2 regions of the Bacillus sp. 1NLA3E genome follow, and region 1 is predicted to be linked to the other one. Evidence: a T-box and tRNA genes for the amino acid it is inferred to sense, from the RefSeq annotation. Region 1 holds a T-box; the other holds one or more tRNA genes.
The links. The T-box of region 1 lies ahead of B1NLA3E_RS17390 (valine--tRNA ligase). A T-box ahead of a tRNA ligase gene usually reads a tRNA of that ligase, here a tRNA-Val.
Positions count from the first base shown of each region.

Region 2: it has a tRNA-Val gene. The T-box ahead of B1NLA3E_RS17390 (valine--tRNA ligase) is inferred to sense a tRNA for this amino acid. The anticodon was not compared.

Region 1 is NC_021171.1:3,623,498-3,632,663, forward strand. Features, by position in the region: gene B1NLA3E_RS17385 (bifunctional folylpolyglutamate synthase/dihydrofolate synthase) at 1-254, opposite strand, end outside; gene B1NLA3E_RS17390 (valine--tRNA ligase) at 468-3,113, opposite strand; T-box leader at 3,219-3,447, opposite strand; gene B1NLA3E_RS24280 (hypothetical protein) at 3,648-3,842, shown strand; gene ysxE (spore coat protein YsxE) at 3,984-5,036, opposite strand; gene spoVID (stage VI sporulation protein D) at 5,116-6,357, opposite strand; gene hemL (glutamate-1-semialdehyde 2,1-aminomutase) at 6,486-7,775, opposite strand; gene hemB (porphobilinogen synthase) at 7,812-8,792, opposite strand; gene B1NLA3E_RS17415 (uroporphyrinogen-III synthase) at 8,812-9,166, opposite strand, start outside.
Region 2 is NC_021171.1:1,091,744-1,100,909, reverse strand. Features, by position in the region: gene B1NLA3E_RS05380 (Rieske 2Fe-2S domain-containing protein) at 1-744, opposite strand, end outside; gene B1NLA3E_RS05375 (LutC/YkgG family protein) at 1,298-2,008, opposite strand; gene B1NLA3E_RS05370 (LutB/LldF family L-lactate oxidation iron-sulfur protein) at 2,008-3,435, opposite strand; gene B1NLA3E_RS05365 ((Fe-S)-binding protein) at 3,450-4,166, opposite strand; gene B1NLA3E_RS05360 (LLM class flavin-dependent oxidoreductase) at 4,589-5,650, shown strand; tRNA gene B1NLA3E_RS05355 (tRNA-Val) at 6,023-6,094, opposite strand; gene B1NLA3E_RS05350 (YjcG family protein) at 6,539-7,051, shown strand; gene B1NLA3E_RS05345 (GNAT family N-acetyltransferase) at 7,057-7,479, shown strand; gene B1NLA3E_RS05340 (UvrD-helicase domain-containing protein) at 7,861-9,166, shown strand, end outside.

The DNA of each region.
Region 1 (9,166 bases):
ATCCGCTCATTAAAATGCTCAAAAAACGGAGAAGTGAAGGTTCCAACCTCGTAACCTGCTTCCTCCAAAATACATCGTAAAAAAGTCAGGGTTGACCCTTTTCCGTTCGTTCCACCAATGTGGATTGTTTTGATTTTTTGTTCAGGATGGTTGAGTCGCTCCATCATCCACTCCATCCGCTTCAAACCTGGCTTAATTCCGAGTCGAAGTCGGCCGTGGATCCAAGATAAAGCCTCATCGTATGTTTGAAACACTGTTTTCACCTCCAAAATTGCTGCTACCCACTAAATTTACGGTTCTATCCGCCAAAATCCAGCCTCAATCCGCGAAAAATACACGCCAATCCGCCAACCTATGTTTTCCGCATAAATCAATCATTCTACAACAGGAAAGAACCCGAAAAAACGGGTTCCCCTCACACTTTACTTTTTATAAAATTCAATCGCAGCTAGCAGTAGCTACAACAATTATAAACTTTTTAACTCATTCAAACGAACTTGAACCGCTGCACGTTTCTCAATGTAATCCTGCTCTTTGGCACGCTCTTCTTCGATTACCTTTGCTGGTGCTTTTTTAACGAAGCCTTCGTTGCCAAGTTTCTTCTGAACCCGCTCTACTTCTTTATTCAGACGCTCAACCTCTTTTTCAAGACGAGCTCTTTCTTCATCCAGATTAATCAAACCAGCTAATGGAAGAATAATCTCAGCTCCCGTAACAACCGCTGTCATCGCTTTATCTGGGGCTTCCACCTCAACAGCGATCACGAGCTCCTCTGGATTACAGAAACGCTCAATATAGCCACGATTCTTCTCTAGCACAGCAAGAACGCCAGCATCCTTCGCCTTCAGGATCATCTTAATTTTTTTGCTAAGCGGTGTATTCACCTCGGCACGACTATTTCGAACAGAACGAATGATTTCAACCAGCAACTTCATCTCACCAGCAGCTTGATCATCAACCAACGCCGCATCAACCACAGGCCAGCTTGCCGTTGTAATCGACTCTCCAGAATGAGGCAGGTTTTGCCAAATTTCTTCCGTGATAAATGGCATGAACGGATGTAACAAACGCATCGTTTGATCCAATACATAAGCTAAAATGGAACGAGTGGTTTTCTTCGCCGCTTCATCGTCACCGTATAAAGGTAACTTCGCCATTTCGATATACCAATCACAGAAATCGTCCCAAATGAAGTTATAAAGCGCCCGACCCGCTTCACCAAATTCGTAGCGATCAGACAAGCGCGTAACATTTTCAATCGTTTCGTTTAAGCGAGTTAAAATCCACTTATCAGCAACCGACTTTTCCCCACTCAAATCGATCTCTTCAAATGTCATACCGTCCATATTCATCAATGCAAAGCGGGATGCATTCCAAATTTTATTAGCAAAATTCCAAGTTGCTTCAACCTTCTCAACACTAAATCGTAAATCTTGACCAGGTGAACTACCAGTTGATAAAAAGTAGCGCAGTGAATCCGCCCCATATTGATCGATGACTTCCATCGGATCAACCCCGTTACCAAGCGATTTACTCATCTTGCGGCCTTGTGCATCACGAACAAGTCCATGAATTAATACATCATTAAACGGCCGTCCCCCCGTGAATTCAATCCCTTGGAAAATCATCCGTGATACCCAGAAGAATATGATGTCGTATCCTGTTACCAAACAAGCAGTTGGATAATAACGCTTAAAGTCAGCTGAATCCTTATCTGGCCAGCCTAAAGTCGAAAACGGCCATAACGCTGACGAGAACCATGTGTCTAAAACATCATTGTCCTGAACCCAGTTTTCGATATCAGCTGGTGGCTCGTTCTCTACGTAAATCTCACCCGTTTCTTTATGATACCAAGCCGGAATCCGGTGGCCCCACCAAAGCTGACGTGAAATACACCAGTCACGGATATTCTCCATCCAATGCAAATACGTCTTTTCAAAGCGATCCGGAACAAAGTTAACCTTATCTTCTTCACTTTGAAGTGCTACAGCAGCATCAGCTAACGGCTGCATTTTAACAAACCATTGAGTTGAAAGGTAAGGCTCAACAACCGCCCCACTGCGCTCAGAATGCCCTACTGAATGCAGGTGATCTTCAATTTTAAACAAAACACCTTGTTCCTGAAGATCCTTAACGATTTGCTTGCGACACTCAAAGCGATCCATTCCTTGATACTGTCCAGCTCGAGCATTCATCGATCCATCTTCATTCATAACAAGGATTCTTTCAAGATTATGGCGATTCCCTAATTCAAAGTCATTAGGGTCATGTGCTGGTGTAATTTTCACAGCACCAGAACCAAAGTCCATATCAACATAATCATCGCCAACGATTGGAATCTCGCGACCGACAATCGGCAATATAACCGTCTTACCAATCATATGTTTATAACGCTCATCTTCAGGATGAACCGCAACGGCTGTATCGCCCAACATCGTTTCCGGACGGGTCGTTGCCACTTCAATATAGCCTGAACCATCAGCAAACGGGTACTTCATATGATAAAACGCGCCCTGTACGTCTTTATAAATAACTTCAATATCCGATAACGCCGTTTTCGTTGATGGATCCCAGTTAATAATATATTCACCACGGTAGATTAAATCTTTTTTGTAAAGACTCACAAATACCTCTTTAACAGCATCTGACAGCCCTTCATCAAGAGTGAACCGTTCGCGGCTATAATCTAACCCAAGACCAACTTTTGCCCACTGCTGGCGAATATGGCCAGCATATTCTTCCTTCCATTTCCACGTTTCCTCAACAAACTTATCACGACCAAGATCATAACGCGTTTTCCCCTCACCACGAAGCTTTTCCTCAACCTTCGCTTGCGTAGCAATTCCGGCATGGTCCATCCCAGGCAACCACAAAACATCGTAACCCTGCATCCGCTTCATTCTAGTCAAAATATCCTGAAGCGTCGTATCCCACGCATGCCCTAAATGTAGCTTTCCCGTTACATTTGGCGGCGGAATCACAATCGTATAAGGCTGTTTCGTTTCATCATCCTTAGCCTCAAAAAACTTACCCTTTAGCCACCAATCATATCGACCCTGTTCAATCGCCTGCGGATCATACTTCGTCGGCATTGAAATCTCCTTCGTATCCATAATCAAACCTCCATTTTTTTAAAAATAAATCAGCTTCGTTTGACAGCTAGTCTCCCGACACACCTCAATCAAATTCGTTCCAAAACAAAAAACTCCATTCGCCATGAAAAGGACGAATGGAGTAAGCTTCGCGGTACCACCTTTTTTCCAATTAGAAAAAGACCTAATTGGCACTTGCTTAGATAACGGATTTTCCGTCTCCGGCTACTAGTTAACCGTTCGCAGGAGATGCTCAAGGGCGACCTTCCAATGGTCTGTATAGGAAGCTTTTCAGCTAATAGCTTCCCTCTCTACAAACAGATAACACTGTACTCTTCCCTATCTTCGCTATTATTTTCAATTGTATCCCATACATATGGGTTAGTTTACTTTATTCTATAAGCTATACTACCTAAAAAAGGGGAACATCGTCAATCATATTACCCAATTTTTTTGGTGGATATACATTTTTTTAAGGATCCTTTCACATATTTATAGCACTTTTACCTAGTGGAGGTCATATTATAGAACAAAAAGCTATTATAAGGAGGAAGAATGGTGAAGCGAAGATACAATCCTCACGCACTTCCGCCATGGCTCCGATATATTCGCGGTAGTTGTTGCCAGTTTATTATCCCGTTGTGTGTTTTCCAAGTCATCCGAACGATTATCCTGCCAACTACCTTCGATGCACTCCTGTTAACCATTTTGATATTACTCGCGTTGGCCTTTCAATTTGATATGATATGAAAAGCGAAAGCGCCTTGGTTATCCCCAACAAGCAAAAATCGAGCTCTTCAGGAAATCCCGATTTCCGGAGGGGATTGTCTTTTGACCTCGAGGGCTAGGTGCTGTTGCTAAACAATAAAAGGAGCCTTAAGTTGACGATTGTCAATCTTGGGCTCCTTCTTGTTGTTGCGCCTGTGCTAGTGCCTGCGCCTTCTGTTGTTCAATTTCCTCGAGTCGCATCACCACATACTCAGTATTTTTAAGCAACCAATACTTACGCTGCAGCTGTTGTGAAAATTTTCGTTCCTTTTTTCCTGGTTGCTGTTTATGATATTTTTTCAGGACCTTGATGATGGCACTAGGATGGGAAAAATAGCTCAACATTAAATGCTTTTCCTCTTCTTTTAGTGGAAAATATTTATAATAAATAAGCAACCATTCAATACATTCCTCGCTTCTTTTTGGTAACCCCTTTAAAGTCTGATGTAAATAGGGAAGAATGTCTTGATAGGGAGAACCCTCCTTGATGTTTTCAAAATTCATAAAATATCCATAGCCTTTATCATCAAACAAGAAATGTTCAGGAGAAAACTTTCCGTGAATCAATACGGTCCTAACCTTCTCTAGGTCCTTTGTTTTCTCATACCATGCCTCAAGCCTACGTTTTGAATATTGAATGGCTTGTTTGACCTCATGATAATATAGACAAAATTGTAATTCAAACGGCGACATATATATTTTTTTTTCAGAGCTTTCAAGAAACCCCGTTATAAATTCTTCGTCTTTTTCCAACAAGAGCAATGTATTTTCATAATGTTCTTTTCGATCCTCTTTTTTTATTGGAACCTCACGAGACGATAGTGTATGAAGCCTAGCCAGTTCGCGAAATAATTTCTTATTTCTTTCTACTGGGTCCTCTTTCGCTTCATTCTCTAGCCAGGGCATTAAATAGTAAAGCATATTTTGGTGAAGGACTGCATAACGGCCATCCATTGCCGGGTAAATCGGGACAATTCGGTTATAGCCCTTTTGATATAGCGTTTGAATATGGCGTATAAATTCGGTGCCTAATTGCGGCGGTATCATTTTCAAGGCAAAAGCACCTTTGTTAGAGTAAACCTTTTGTATTTTTCCCAAGTCCTCAACATAATAAGGTTCAACCGCATAATGAGCTAAAATGGATGCTACCCCATTAAGATTGTTGTTAGCATTCACATGACTTCACTCTCTTTCGGACTGAATGCGATTTCTCCAAAATAGGAGAGCAGGCAAAAATCACCTGCTCATTCAATCCTTATCTACTATTTGCAGGCTCCGGAATATAAAGGACTTGCCCCTCGTATACATCCTGTGTGGCCTCTAAATGATTCACTTTTAATATTTGTTGCACACCAAGGGCATAACGTTCTGCCAAGCTATCAAGTGTTTCACCATGCTGAACAATGCAGACCTTTAATTTTGCTTGAAGTTCATTTTCTGTTTTCCTACCTAAAAATTCAGCGATTGACATACTTTTTTTCTTGGAGGACTTTTTCTTTTTTATTTGAATTTGTTCAGAAGATGATGAGGAGGATGACTCATCCAGTTCCACCTCAATCACCACAACAGTGTCATTACTTTCAGCACCAGGTTGTTCATAACTAGATTCTTGCGGATATTCTACTTCGGCTTTGGGAACCAACGGATCTTCTCGTTGAGATGCAAAGGAGAAATCTGGCCCCTTTGATATAGGTGGTTGATTCGATTGTATCGGGATTCCCCAGGCATAATCTGAGGGGGCAGTATTTGCATTAGGCTGTTTTTTTGCCTCAGCTGAAAAAGGCTGGGAAATTTCGTAAAGTCCTGATTCATCTTCTTCAAGTTCGTCTGACACCGTCTCATTTGGATATGAAAGAATAAAATTCGGATTGTAACCCTGAGTTTCTTCATACTCTTCAGTTTGACCTGCCCGATGTAATAACTGTAGTTCAGGTGTTTCCTCACCTTGATCAATCTCTAGAAATATTTCCTCAGCTTGCTCTAAATGATCTTCATTCACTACTTCCTCATTGTAAGACTGCACCTCTTCTGGCTCCCGCTGATCCTCTTCAGTCGGAACATTTTGCTGTTCACCGTAAAGACCTGATATGGTCAATTCAGCTGCGAGCCTTAGGCAACTACGCTCAGGTACTGCATAATCAAACGAATCTACGGTCACACCAATATCGTTTATGCTCTGAATGCGATTATTGGGGATTGTGATATCAACTGGAAACCGGTGCGTAAATTCACAAATTCCTTCTTCTCTTTCCTCAACAGACTGGATAAATTTAGGGGCGGAGATATCCTCCTCTGTTTCAAGTCCATCCTCTTTAATCCGCACGTATTCACCTGTAAGTTCAAGCGAACCACGGATAGCAACATACTGATCATTTTCGACAATAGTTATGTTTGGATCCAAAGATATCGAAACTAGCTCTGCGACTTCCTGTCCTCTTTGAAACCACACTGACTCTTCTAAGGAAAATCGTAAAAACGATTGATGCTCATGAGACAAAGCGACTTCCTCCCTTCTAAACCATTAACGTTAATCACTATGTCATTAACACTCTATGAATTAGAAGGGATTTTTATGATAAAAAAAACAGCCCGATTCCCCGCAAAAAGCGAGAATCAGGCTGTCTTTTATCCTTTAAGTTTTGAAAATGCCACTTCAGCAGCTTGAATTGTTTTTTGAATATCTTCATCACTATGTGCTGTAGATAAGAATATACCCTCAAATTGAGATGGCGGTAGGAAGACTCCTTGGTTCGCCATTTCACGGAAATAGTTAGCGAAAAATTCTAGATCAGACGTTTTGGCTGTATCATAATTAATCACGTTTTCATTCGTGAAGAAGAATCCAATCATTGAGCCAGCACGGTTACAGGTTAGCGGAACATCATATTTTTCAGCTAATGCTTTAAAACCCGATTCTAGCATATCCGCTTTGCGAACAAACTCTACATAGTTTTCTGGGCTTAATTGACTTAATGTCTCAAGTCCAGCTGTCATCGCTAATGGGTTACCTGACAATGTTCCTGCTTGATAAATCGGACCACTTGGAGCAATTTGCTCCATAATCTCTGCTTTACCACCAAAGGCACCAACAGGAAGTCCACCACCAATAACTTTTCCTAGGCAGGTTAAGTCAGGTGTGATTCCGAAGAATCCTTGTGCGCAATTGTAGCCAACGCGGAAACCAGTCATGACTTCATCGAAAATCAGCAAAGCACCAGCTTGGCTTGTGATTTCCCGTAATCCCTCTAAGAAGCCTGGTTGAGGTGGAACCACACCCATGTTCCCAGCCACAGGTTCAACGATGATACAAGCAATATCATCCCCAAATTGTTCAAACGCATATTTAACGCCTTCTAAGTCGTTATACGGTACGGTTATCGTGTTTTTGGCGACACCTTCTGGTACGCCAGGGCTGTCTGGTAAACCAAGAGTAGCAACACCTGAGCCCGCCTTAATTAATAAAGAATCTCCGTGACCGTGGTAACAGCCCTCGAATTTTAAAATTTTACTTCTGCCCGTATAGCCGCGGGCAAGACGCAAGGCACTCATTGTTGCTTCAGTTCCAGATGAAACCATGCGGATGATCTCAATTGAAGGTACACGTTCTCTAACGAGTTTAGCTAGTTCACTTTCGATTAGGGATGGCGCACCAAAGCTTGTACCAAGCTCAGCAACTTTTTTAATAGCTTCCACTACGCGGTCATTTGTGTGACCCAAAATAAGTGGTCCCCAAGATAATACGTAATCAATATATTCATTTCCATCGATATCATATATTTTCGAGCCTTTTCCTTTTGCCATGAAAATCGGGTCCATGTTAACCGATTTAAATGCACGAACAGGTGAGTTAACACCGCCTGGCATTAATGTTTTGGCTTCTTGGAATGCTGCAATTGATTTTTCATAAGAGCGCATGTTTGAATCTCCTTTTTCCATTTTTAGAAACCAGGTTTATTGTTCCTTTAAATACTTCGCTGCATCTTTTGCAAAATAAGTAATGATTAAGTCAGCACCAGCACGTTTCATACCTATTAGCATTTCCATAACGACGTTCTTTTCATCGATCCATCCATTTTGGGCAGCTGCTTTGACCATGGAATATTCCCCGCTGACATTATAAATGACTACTGGAAGATTAAAGTTATTTTTCACATCACGAACAATATCTAAATATGGCATACCAGGCTTCACAATCAAGAAGTCAGCACCTTCAATTACATCAGATTCTGCTTCACGGAATGCTTCTAAACGATTAGCAGGGTCCATTTGATACGCTTTACGATCCCCAAATTGAGGTGTGCTTTCAGCAGCTTCACGGAACGGTCCATAAAATGCTGAAGAGTATTTTACCGCATAAGACATGATTGGCACATCTTCGAAGCCAGCTTCGTCTAATCCAGCACGAATTGCTACGACAAATCCATCCATCATATTAGATGGGGCAATGATATCTGCTCCTGCTTTTGCTTGGCTTACTGCTGTTTGAACAAGCAGTTCAAGTGATGGATCATTTAGGACTGTGCCGTTTTCGATGACGCCGCAGTGACCATGGCTTGTGTATTCACATAAACATGTATCCGCTACAACAAGAACGTCTGGATAATGTTTTTTAATAAATCGTGTGCCTTCCTGAACGATTCCGTGATCATGGAAAGCTCCAGTCCCACATTCATCTTTTTCGGAAGGAATACCAAACAATAATACAGATTTTATCCCTAATGCCACAACTTCATCCATTTCGGCAGCAAGGTTATCAAGGGAAAGCTGAAATACTCCAGGCATAGTGGATATTTCATTTCGGATATTATTTCCTTCGATGACGAAAAGAGGATAGATAAAATCATTTACATTTAATTGATTTTCACGAACCAATGCCCGCATATTGGCAGTTGAACGTAAACGACGATGGCGCGTAAATTGTAATTTTTTCATGATAAAATAAACCTCCTGTTTATCTGGTAACTTGATTCAGGTTTTCTATAATCGCTTTGATCATATCCTTAACCGTATATTCGGTCGGAGAGACGTGAACCGTTAATCCGAGGGCTTTTGCCCTTTTTGTCGACACCGGCCCAATACAGGCTACTAAGCAAGATTTCAGTTTATCAGATAAGTTATATTCTTGAACAATTTCAATAAAATGATCTACTGTCGAAGGACTTGTAAAAGTTAAAATATCAAGCTCTTCATTTGATAACATCTCAGCTAATTCTTTTTTGCTCTCCTCTGGAGCGTATGTTTCATAGATGACCGACTCTGTGACAATCGCTCCATGCTCAGTTAACGCTAAAGCAATATAATCTCGG
Region 2 (9,166 bases), 2.3 Mb from region 1:
AGGGAAAATATTAATCGGTTCAAAATTCAATTGGAATAAAGTTGGATCAAGGAAACACGGCGGCCCTGCGGATGGCAGCCACAAACGAGGTTTTACTGTTTCAATCGACCGGGCAACAGCTTCAAACTTACTGCGGACCTTTTTTTTAGAAATTTTCCCATATTGTTCTTTGGAATATTCATAGCAGGTTGGATGCCAGATTGCCCCTGAAAACTGGGTGGTAAATACATCAACTTTTCCTTCGTTTTTTATAATTTCAGGAAGTCTATCCATTATTTTACAGTCATTGAGATTAAGAAAAGAACTTGTGTTTGTTTTTACTAAAATGGATGAGTCGCGATTGACTTCCGTATCAATTAAGTACACTTTTATAGACCCGTCTTTAATTAAGACTTCTTCTTCATTGGCACAACTTATGACTTTTTTACAATTGTAATCTTTAAAAATTCGACGTAATTCAGCTCTTCGAAATTTTGCAATAATAAGTGTAAAATCCCGATTTTCAATACTATTTAAAAATTTTAGATCAAAATGATCCTTATGTTCATGGCTAACATAAATATAGCGATCTTTATTTGTATTATTTAACTTTTCCTGAACATAGGCCGCAAGGTGATGATTTTGCGGAAATTGGAACCAGGACCCTTCAAAAGCACCCGTCGGTGAAAGCCATGGATCCATTATAATGATTGTTTTCTCCGTCTCAACACAGAAGCCTGCATGTCCTAAATACGTTATTTCCAAAAGAACGACCCCCTTCTATTTACAAATATACAAATCATTTATATGCGTATAAAAGAGAATATATTAATGATATCAAATAATCTGGCATTATTTTTAGTCTGAGGTTGTTAGTACTTTTAGTTAGTATCCGCTTTTCCGACTGTTAAGTGTTTCAATTTTGTCTGCCCCCCCATACGTTAAAGCGTTAATATATTTCCTTTATTCCAGACAAACGGATGGAGTAAATAATTCCAACCGATTTCTCAGGCTGCTCTTTAATAATTTTCTTCAATAATTGGACTACCTCAATTGCCTCAATTAAGTTACATTGATTAATCCATTTCCCATCGCATTTTTCATTCTCTAATATAGGAACTGCCTTAGTTACACCTTCTGAACTTCCCGGAAAGCCTCGTTTGTTTAATTGCACGTAAATTAAATAAAAGGCGAATATAGAATAATAGAATAATAAACTTATTACCTTATCAATATTTCACCATGTACCCAGTAGTGGCAAAACAAAAAATGAGTTCCAAACCCATTAATAAGGATTTAGAACTCATAATTTTATAGTTTATAAATCAGATACAATGATATAAGTTAAACGAATAGGTCCATGTACACCCCATACCTTGTTTAACTCAATGTCAGAGGAACTACTTGAACCACAAATAAAGTTAATGGCTGCAGGATTTATTCCTTGTTTTGACATTTCATGAAGTTTTTGCATTCCTTGTGTTAAACGAGGAACAATTGTACTTTGCGGTACAATACAAACATAATTTAAAGGCAGGAAGTTTGACGATCTTCCTTTTCCCAACTTATCAATGACAGTGTAAGAAGCAGTTTCAGCAAGTGAAAGATCACTAATACACACGCCATAAGACGCATTCAATGCCTTATCTATATTTTCACGGCCTTTTTCATCAGTCCAAACATACGCATCTTTCAACACATCATTTAGACCCCATTCTGCAAAACGTTCATCGTTCCAAGCGATAATTGGGCCCGTTCCATGTTCAACTAGTTTCTCAGCCACAGTTTTTGCAAGATCTTTTTTCTCGATAATAAAAGAATCAATCTTACCACCCGACCCAGCTTTGTTAACTTGAGCATTCTTATGGAATTCTTCAGCTAATTGTGCTTGAGTAAAGCCTTTATAAATTTCAAGTTGAGGTTTGCTTGAAAATTCAGGATGTACAACATCTTTCGGCATTTCTCGACCAAGTATGTTTGAAAGGTTAGAAATAAATGACTCTCTATTTAAAATTTGTCCTTTTATCATTATTTATTTCCTCCTTTACTTCTAGATTCATACCAATCTCTGAAACGTGTTTTTTCCAATGCTGGCAGGTCACGTTTGTCTGTCCAACCTTTAAGAATACTTACACCTTTTTTAATTTTTCCATCTACCATCAATGGTTTTGTCATGAATGGCGCAACACTTGTTCCTAGCTTGTACATCCAAGGACGGCTTAGAACCATACCTGCTCCAGACATACTCGCACCCCAGAATGCAGAAGCCTTCTTTTCTTCAGCTAGTACACGCTTGTGCTCATGAATTAATGAATGCAACGGGATATTAGATGGACAAACTTCTGTACACTCACCACAAAGTGAACACATATATGGTAGTTCTTTGAAGTCATCATAGCCGGCAAGTAGTGGCGTTAATACAACACCAAGTGGTCCAGAATAGATAGCATTATAAGAGTGTCCACCAACTTGTCGATATACTGGACAGGCATTTAAACATGCAGCACAGCGCATACATTGTAATACTTCTTTGAATTGAGACTTTAATACTTCAGAACGTCCATTATCAACGATCACCACATGAAATTCTTTAGCACCATCCGCAGCACCTTCTTCAGTAATCCCGTTTACAAATGTCGTATAGCTTGTACTTTTTGCCCCTACTGCACTTCTAGCTAATAAGCTAATACAGATATCTGCATCTTCATAGGTAGCGACGATACGTTCCATACCCATTACAGCTACCTGTAACTCAGGTGCTGATGTACAAAGATCGATATTTCCTTCATTACTGATTAATGTAATCGCTCCAGATTCAGCAATAGCAAAGTTACATCCGTAAATTCCCATATCAGCCGTTACATACTCATTACGCAGTTGAGCACGAGCGAATGCAGCTAAGTCTTCTGGCATATCTTTGCCAGTATATCCATTCTTGGCAAAAACATCACGAATTTGGGTTTTGTTTAAATGTAAAGATGGCACTACCATATGTGAAGGTGGATTCCAGTCATCTAATTGCAAAATGTATTCAGCTAAGTCAGTTTCTTTTACATCTACCCCAGCATCAATCAATTCGTGGTTAAGTCCAATTTCCTCTGTAACCATCGATTTAGCTTTTACAACTTTTTTAACGCCTCTTTCTATTGCTAGATTAGTAACATACTGAGAGGCTTCCTTAGCATCCTTTGCAAAAAATACGTTACCTCCATTTTTGATAACGTTTTCAGAAAATTGATTTAGGTAGAAATCTAAGTTTTCAAGAACGTGGGCACGAACTTCTCCTGATAGTTTTTGCCACTCACGGAAATTACCATCTCCCAATTGTGACAGCACGTTCTTTCTATTATTATTAATTAAATCTTGAGCTTTCACCATTGCAGCACGCATGAAATCATCGTTTAGATTCTTTTCAAGATTTTTCTCAAAACTTTGGTTATTAATCTTAATTCCCATTTTGGCTCTCCTTACTATTTAGAATTTAGCACTTCAGCAATATGCATTACTTTGATATTTGATCCAAGTCTACTTAAACGTCCACCAATATTCATTAGACAAGCGAAGTCTGCACCTATCAAATAATCAGGGTTAGCTTCTTGGATGTACCTTGCTTTTTCATCAGCAACTTCAGCTGAAATATCCCCCATTTTAACAGAGAAGGTACCACCAAACCCGCAACACTTGTGCGAATTGTGGAAATCCACTAATTCTAGACCTTCTACTTTCGAAAGAAGTGTTAATGGCTGTTCTTTCACTTTTAAAAATCTTGCTGTATGGCAGTTGTGGTGGTAAACAGCCTTTCCAGGAAGTTTCGCAGAAAAGTCATCTAGATTAATAACTTCAATTAGAAATTGCGATAATTCATATGTTTTTGCTGCAACTTTTTCCGCTCTTTCTTTCCATTCTTTATCATCAGCAAAAATATGTGGATATTCTTTTACAAATGAAACACAAGAACCTGAAGGTGAAACAATCACCTCAGCATGTTCAAACGTTTCGATAAAGTGCTTAATTGTGTTTTTTGTTTTCTCTACGTATCCAGTGTTGTACGTAGGTTGCCCGCAACATGTTTGGTTCTTAGGATAATCGATCTCATGCCCCAGACCTTCAAGTAATTCAACAGTAGCTTTACCGACATTCATTGCCATAAAATCAACAATACAGGTTGTAAATAATGTTACTTTCATATCAAATCTCCCTTTGATTTAATAACTATCTTCATTTATTCACCTGTTAATAAGGTCATCTGATGACCTGGTAAAAAAATAAGAAAACCTTATTATACAACGTTATTATACAATATAAATAACTTTTCTGTATATCAAAATTCGACAATCTTCGTAAAAGCTCTAGATAATTAATTAATAGAGAAACCTCGCCAAATATGTGGTGAGGTTTCTTTGTTAATATGCTCTTTTCAGCAACCGGACGGTTCTAATGTGCACATTATATTTACAGATAGAATTAGACTTCAGTCATCATTTTCAAAAAACAAATGATTGACCCTTTGGTTTGATCCTTCTCATTTGTAAATCTATTCCTTCACCTTTTTTTAAAATTGAATAGTATTAAGCAAAGGCTTTTTTACACCACAGTGGAGGAGATAAACTTGAAGGCTGGGAGTCAAAATGGAATGGAAATTGGAATATATTCCTTAGCGGATTTATACCCGGATCCACAAACAGGTAAAACCAGCAGTGCAAAGCAGAGAATTGAAGAAATAATAAAAGCAGCAAAAATGGCAGATGAAGCTGGACTGGATGTATTTGGTGTGGGAGAACATCACCGTTTAGATTACGCAGTGTCCGCACCGGCAATCGTCTTGTCGGCCATTTCACAAGTCACAAAACAAATTAAATTGACAAGTGCGACGACAGTATTAAACACGATAGACCCTATTCGTTTATTCGAGGATTTTGCAACACTTGATCTTTTATCAAATGGCCGTGCTGAAATCATTGCTGGGCGTGGGGCTTTTTTAGACTCATTCCCACTTTTCGGTTATGATACAAAAAATTATGATGAATTGTTTGAAGAACACATTGAGCTTTTACTAAATCTAAATGCAAAGGAAATGGTTACCTGGAATGGTCGCTATCGTTCTTCATTAAAGGATGCGGAAATTGCACCGCGACCTGTTCAACCAAAAATTCCAATATGGGTAGGTGTTGGTGGGTCTTTGGAAAGTGCAGAACGAGCAGGGAGATTAGGCACTGGCTTAGCAATAGTGTTACTTGGCGGTGATCCAAGCTTATATAAGCCGCTTGTTGATCAATACCGAGTAACAGCTGCTCAAACTGGTCATGCTCTAGAAAATTTGAAGGTGGGAGTTACGGGGCACGCTTATATTTCAAAAACGAATCAGCAGGCAATAGAAGAATATTACCCGTATCATTCAAATTATTGGTTCCACCTTAATCGTGGGCATGTGAAAAATACTACTTTTTCAAGAGCTGATTTTGAACTGCTATCTAGAAAAGAAACAGCCCTTTTTGTTGGAAGCTCTCAGCAAATCATCGAAAAAATTATGTGCCAATACGAGTTGTTTGGTCACCAGCGGTTTATGGCGCAAATGGACATAGGTGGTATGCCCTTTAAAAAAGTTGCCGAAAACATTGAGCGATTGGCAACAGAAGTAGCGCCCGTTATACGAAAAGAAACAAGGAAATAGTATTTCAACTATGTCGCTTATGTAAATAACCCTACAGCAATAATATATTTATGGATGTCTGGAGCGTATTCAGATAAGAATCTCTCGCATTTTTCTCATAAATTGCAGATATCTAGAAATTAGGCTTAATAAGGATAATCGCTGATTAGGTTATTTCAACACTAAATTCGTAACGCACTCCACATGTCTCGAATGCGGAACTATGTTAACTTCTTGTATTGCTAATCGCTTTATCTGTACTACATCCATAAAGATCACTTTAACAACAAAAACTTTGACCCTTTACTGTCACCAAAGCTTTTGTTTGTCATCAATAGAATAAATACCACAAAAAAAATCCTAACATCAAATTGATGTTAGGATTTTTTTTGATGACCTGTGAGGGATTCGAACCCACGACCCCTTCCCTGTCAAGGAAGTGCTCTCCCACTGAGCTAACAAGTCATAATATAAGGTACACCTTTTTCAAAGGTACATTTCTTATTATAAGGAAATTAGGGATTATGTCAACATTTTTCAGGACGAACAATGGGGACATTTGAACCTTTAGTAAACTCCCTTGGTTGTGGTAAAATCTCTTGATCTATTTGCCCCATTCTTTCTCACATTTATTTATATATCATGTATTAATCGCTCAAGACAGTGCAGACTATTTTCAGCTTGGAAAAATCGGGAAGTTCGCCGATGAACTCCATCAAAATTAGCGAAATTTAATTATCGATTCTTGGGTCCTGTAACAGGACTACCGCGATATGATTTATTTTAAAAATTTGATATAATGTTTTCCATAATACAATCAAAGCTTCCGCTTTATTTCGCTCTTTCAAAAGCTTTTTAGAAAGTAACTTAGCCCTGCTGCATAAGAGTTCACTAACTGGAGGTAATGTTATGAAATTTGGTGTCGTTATTTATCCATCGAAAAAATTGCAGGACTTAGCAAATTCTTATCGTAAAAGATATGACCCGCATTATGCATTAATTTCTCCTCATCTAACCTTAAAAGAACCTTTCGAATCAACCGAAGAACAAATTAAGGAATTAGCCCTAAGGTTAAAACAGATTGCCGAGGGCACAACACCTTTTCCACTAAAAGTGTTAAAAACAAGCTCATTCAAACCTGTAAATAATGTCATCTATTTTAAAATTAACCCGAATCCCGAATTAGAAAAGTTGCATACAGAGCTCCATACCGATTTTGTTGGTGAAAAGCCTGAATACAACTTTGTCCCACATATTACGATTGGCCAAAATCTGTCCGATGATGAACATTATGATGTATTTGGTTCACTTAGAATGCTACAAATAAATCACGAGGAAATGATAGACCGCTTCCACCTACTTTATCAACTTGAAGATGGTTTTTGGACTGTCTATGAAACATTTCGTTTTGGAAAGGAATAAAGTGTATGACTGTTAAAGTTGTCGCAACTGAACAAGAATTAAATGATGCTTACTCGATAAGAAAAAAAGTATTTATTGAAGAACAACAAGTTCCACCTGAAGAAGAAATTGATCAGAATGAAGCAGAAGCAACGCACTTTGTCCTTTATGAAAATGATCAACCAGTTGGTGCTGGACGGTTCCGCGTCCTAGCAGGCATCGGAAAGGTTGAACGAATTTGTGTTTTGAAGGGCCAACGCAATACTGGTGCCGGGAAAGAACTCATGAATTTTATTGAGAAATATGCGCAAACAAATGGCATATCAAACTTAAAACTAAATGCCCAAACCCATGCGATCCCTTTTTATAGCCGCTTAGGCTATAAAACTATTTCTGAAGAATTTTTGGATGCTGGTATTCCTCATAAAAGCATGAAAAAGATCTTATAATCCGCTACAAATTCCGGCCCTATCTTAGCAGGGCTTTTTTGTTTGCCAACTTTTCACCCTTTTGATTCCAGTAAAATTTTGATATGATTACCTTTGTGTTTAAAATTTTATGTTTTTTTATTTAATAAGAGGCTGTGTTAAAGCTCAATGTTGATTTTTTTGAACAAAGTTGATTGGAGTGGAAGGCGCGAAGACTCCTGCGGGAGCAGCGGGACAGGTGAGACCCCGCAGGCGCTTAAGCGCCGAGGAGGCTCACCGCCCGCCCCGCGGAAAGCGAAGCGCCTGGAACGGAAATCAACATTTTATTTTAACAGAGCCTATTTTATAAGAAAAGCTCAAGCGCCCGTTTAGCGACTTTGTATGCAAAAGAGGTAACCTCCTATGAAAACTGCCATTTTCCTTAAAGATAAAATCCATTTAAATAAAACAAACCGTGAAGAATATCAAAAGATTTATGATGCCGGAAAAAAGGGCTCACTAACTTGTCCAAGTTGTGGGGACAAAGTGCGGCTCTATTTGGGAATTATGGAAGAACCTCACTTCTTTCACGTTCTTCCTGATCATAAAAGCTGCGCTGACCAACCTATTATCGAGGAGGTAGCACCTGTAAAAGTAGAATCAGTCTATACTGAACAAAATGGATTTAGAATACCTGTTTCCCGCTCCATTCAGACTACTGCAACGGCCACGCGTGAGGTTATTTTAAAAAAATCCCGTGCCTTGAAAATAGACAAACCATTTGTTTCATCCCCACCATTTAGAATAGAACATGACCACTCCTATATACACGCGCTTGCCAAAAGTGGCTTCAGTCTCGACAGGAGCCAAGCAAAGGCTGTCTCCTATTCAGACGGGCCCATCCTCGTTCTTGCCGGGGCAGGGAGTGGGAAAACACGAGTGTTGACGGCTCGTACTGCCTTTATGTTAGAAGAGAAAAAGCTCAATCCTAGTTCGATTATGCTGGTAACCTTTACGGCAAAGGCTGCTGCTGAAATGAAAGCTAGACTCCATCACTATCCAAATATTTCTGGAAGACAGATTCAACAACTAGTAACTGGTACTTTTCATAGTATCTTTTACCGAATTCTCTCATTCCATGCTCGTGAAAGATGGGATGCTCGGAATCTATTAAAACGAGATTGGCAACGGGAACAAATGCTTAAGGAAGCTGGTCGGACCCTCAATCTAGACGAAAAGGAGTTTTCTTATGACTTGGCGCTTCAGAAAATTAGTTATTGGAAAAACAATCTAGAATTTCCTGATACAGTGAAACCTGAGGGCGATTGGGAAGAAAAAGTGGCCTTCTTGTATAAACAATACGAATTAAATAAGCAAAATCACCAGCTGTTTGATTTTGATGATATGCTTATCGGCTGTTTTCAATTATTCCAAGCAGATTCTTCCTTACTAGAAACCTATCAAAATCGTTTTCAATACTTTCTGATTGACGAGTTTCAAGATATTAATAAAGTTCAATACGAACTGATTAAATTGCTGTCGGCAAAATCAAAGAATGTCTGTGCTGTTGGTGATGATGATCAATCCATTTATGCTTTTCGTGGAAGCGATCCATCTTACCTCTTAGAGTTTGAACGAGATTTTCCAAACGCAAAGTTAGTTGTTCTTGATCAAAACTACCGTTCTAGTCATGAAATCGTGTCTGTAGCCAATCAGATCATTAGTCAAA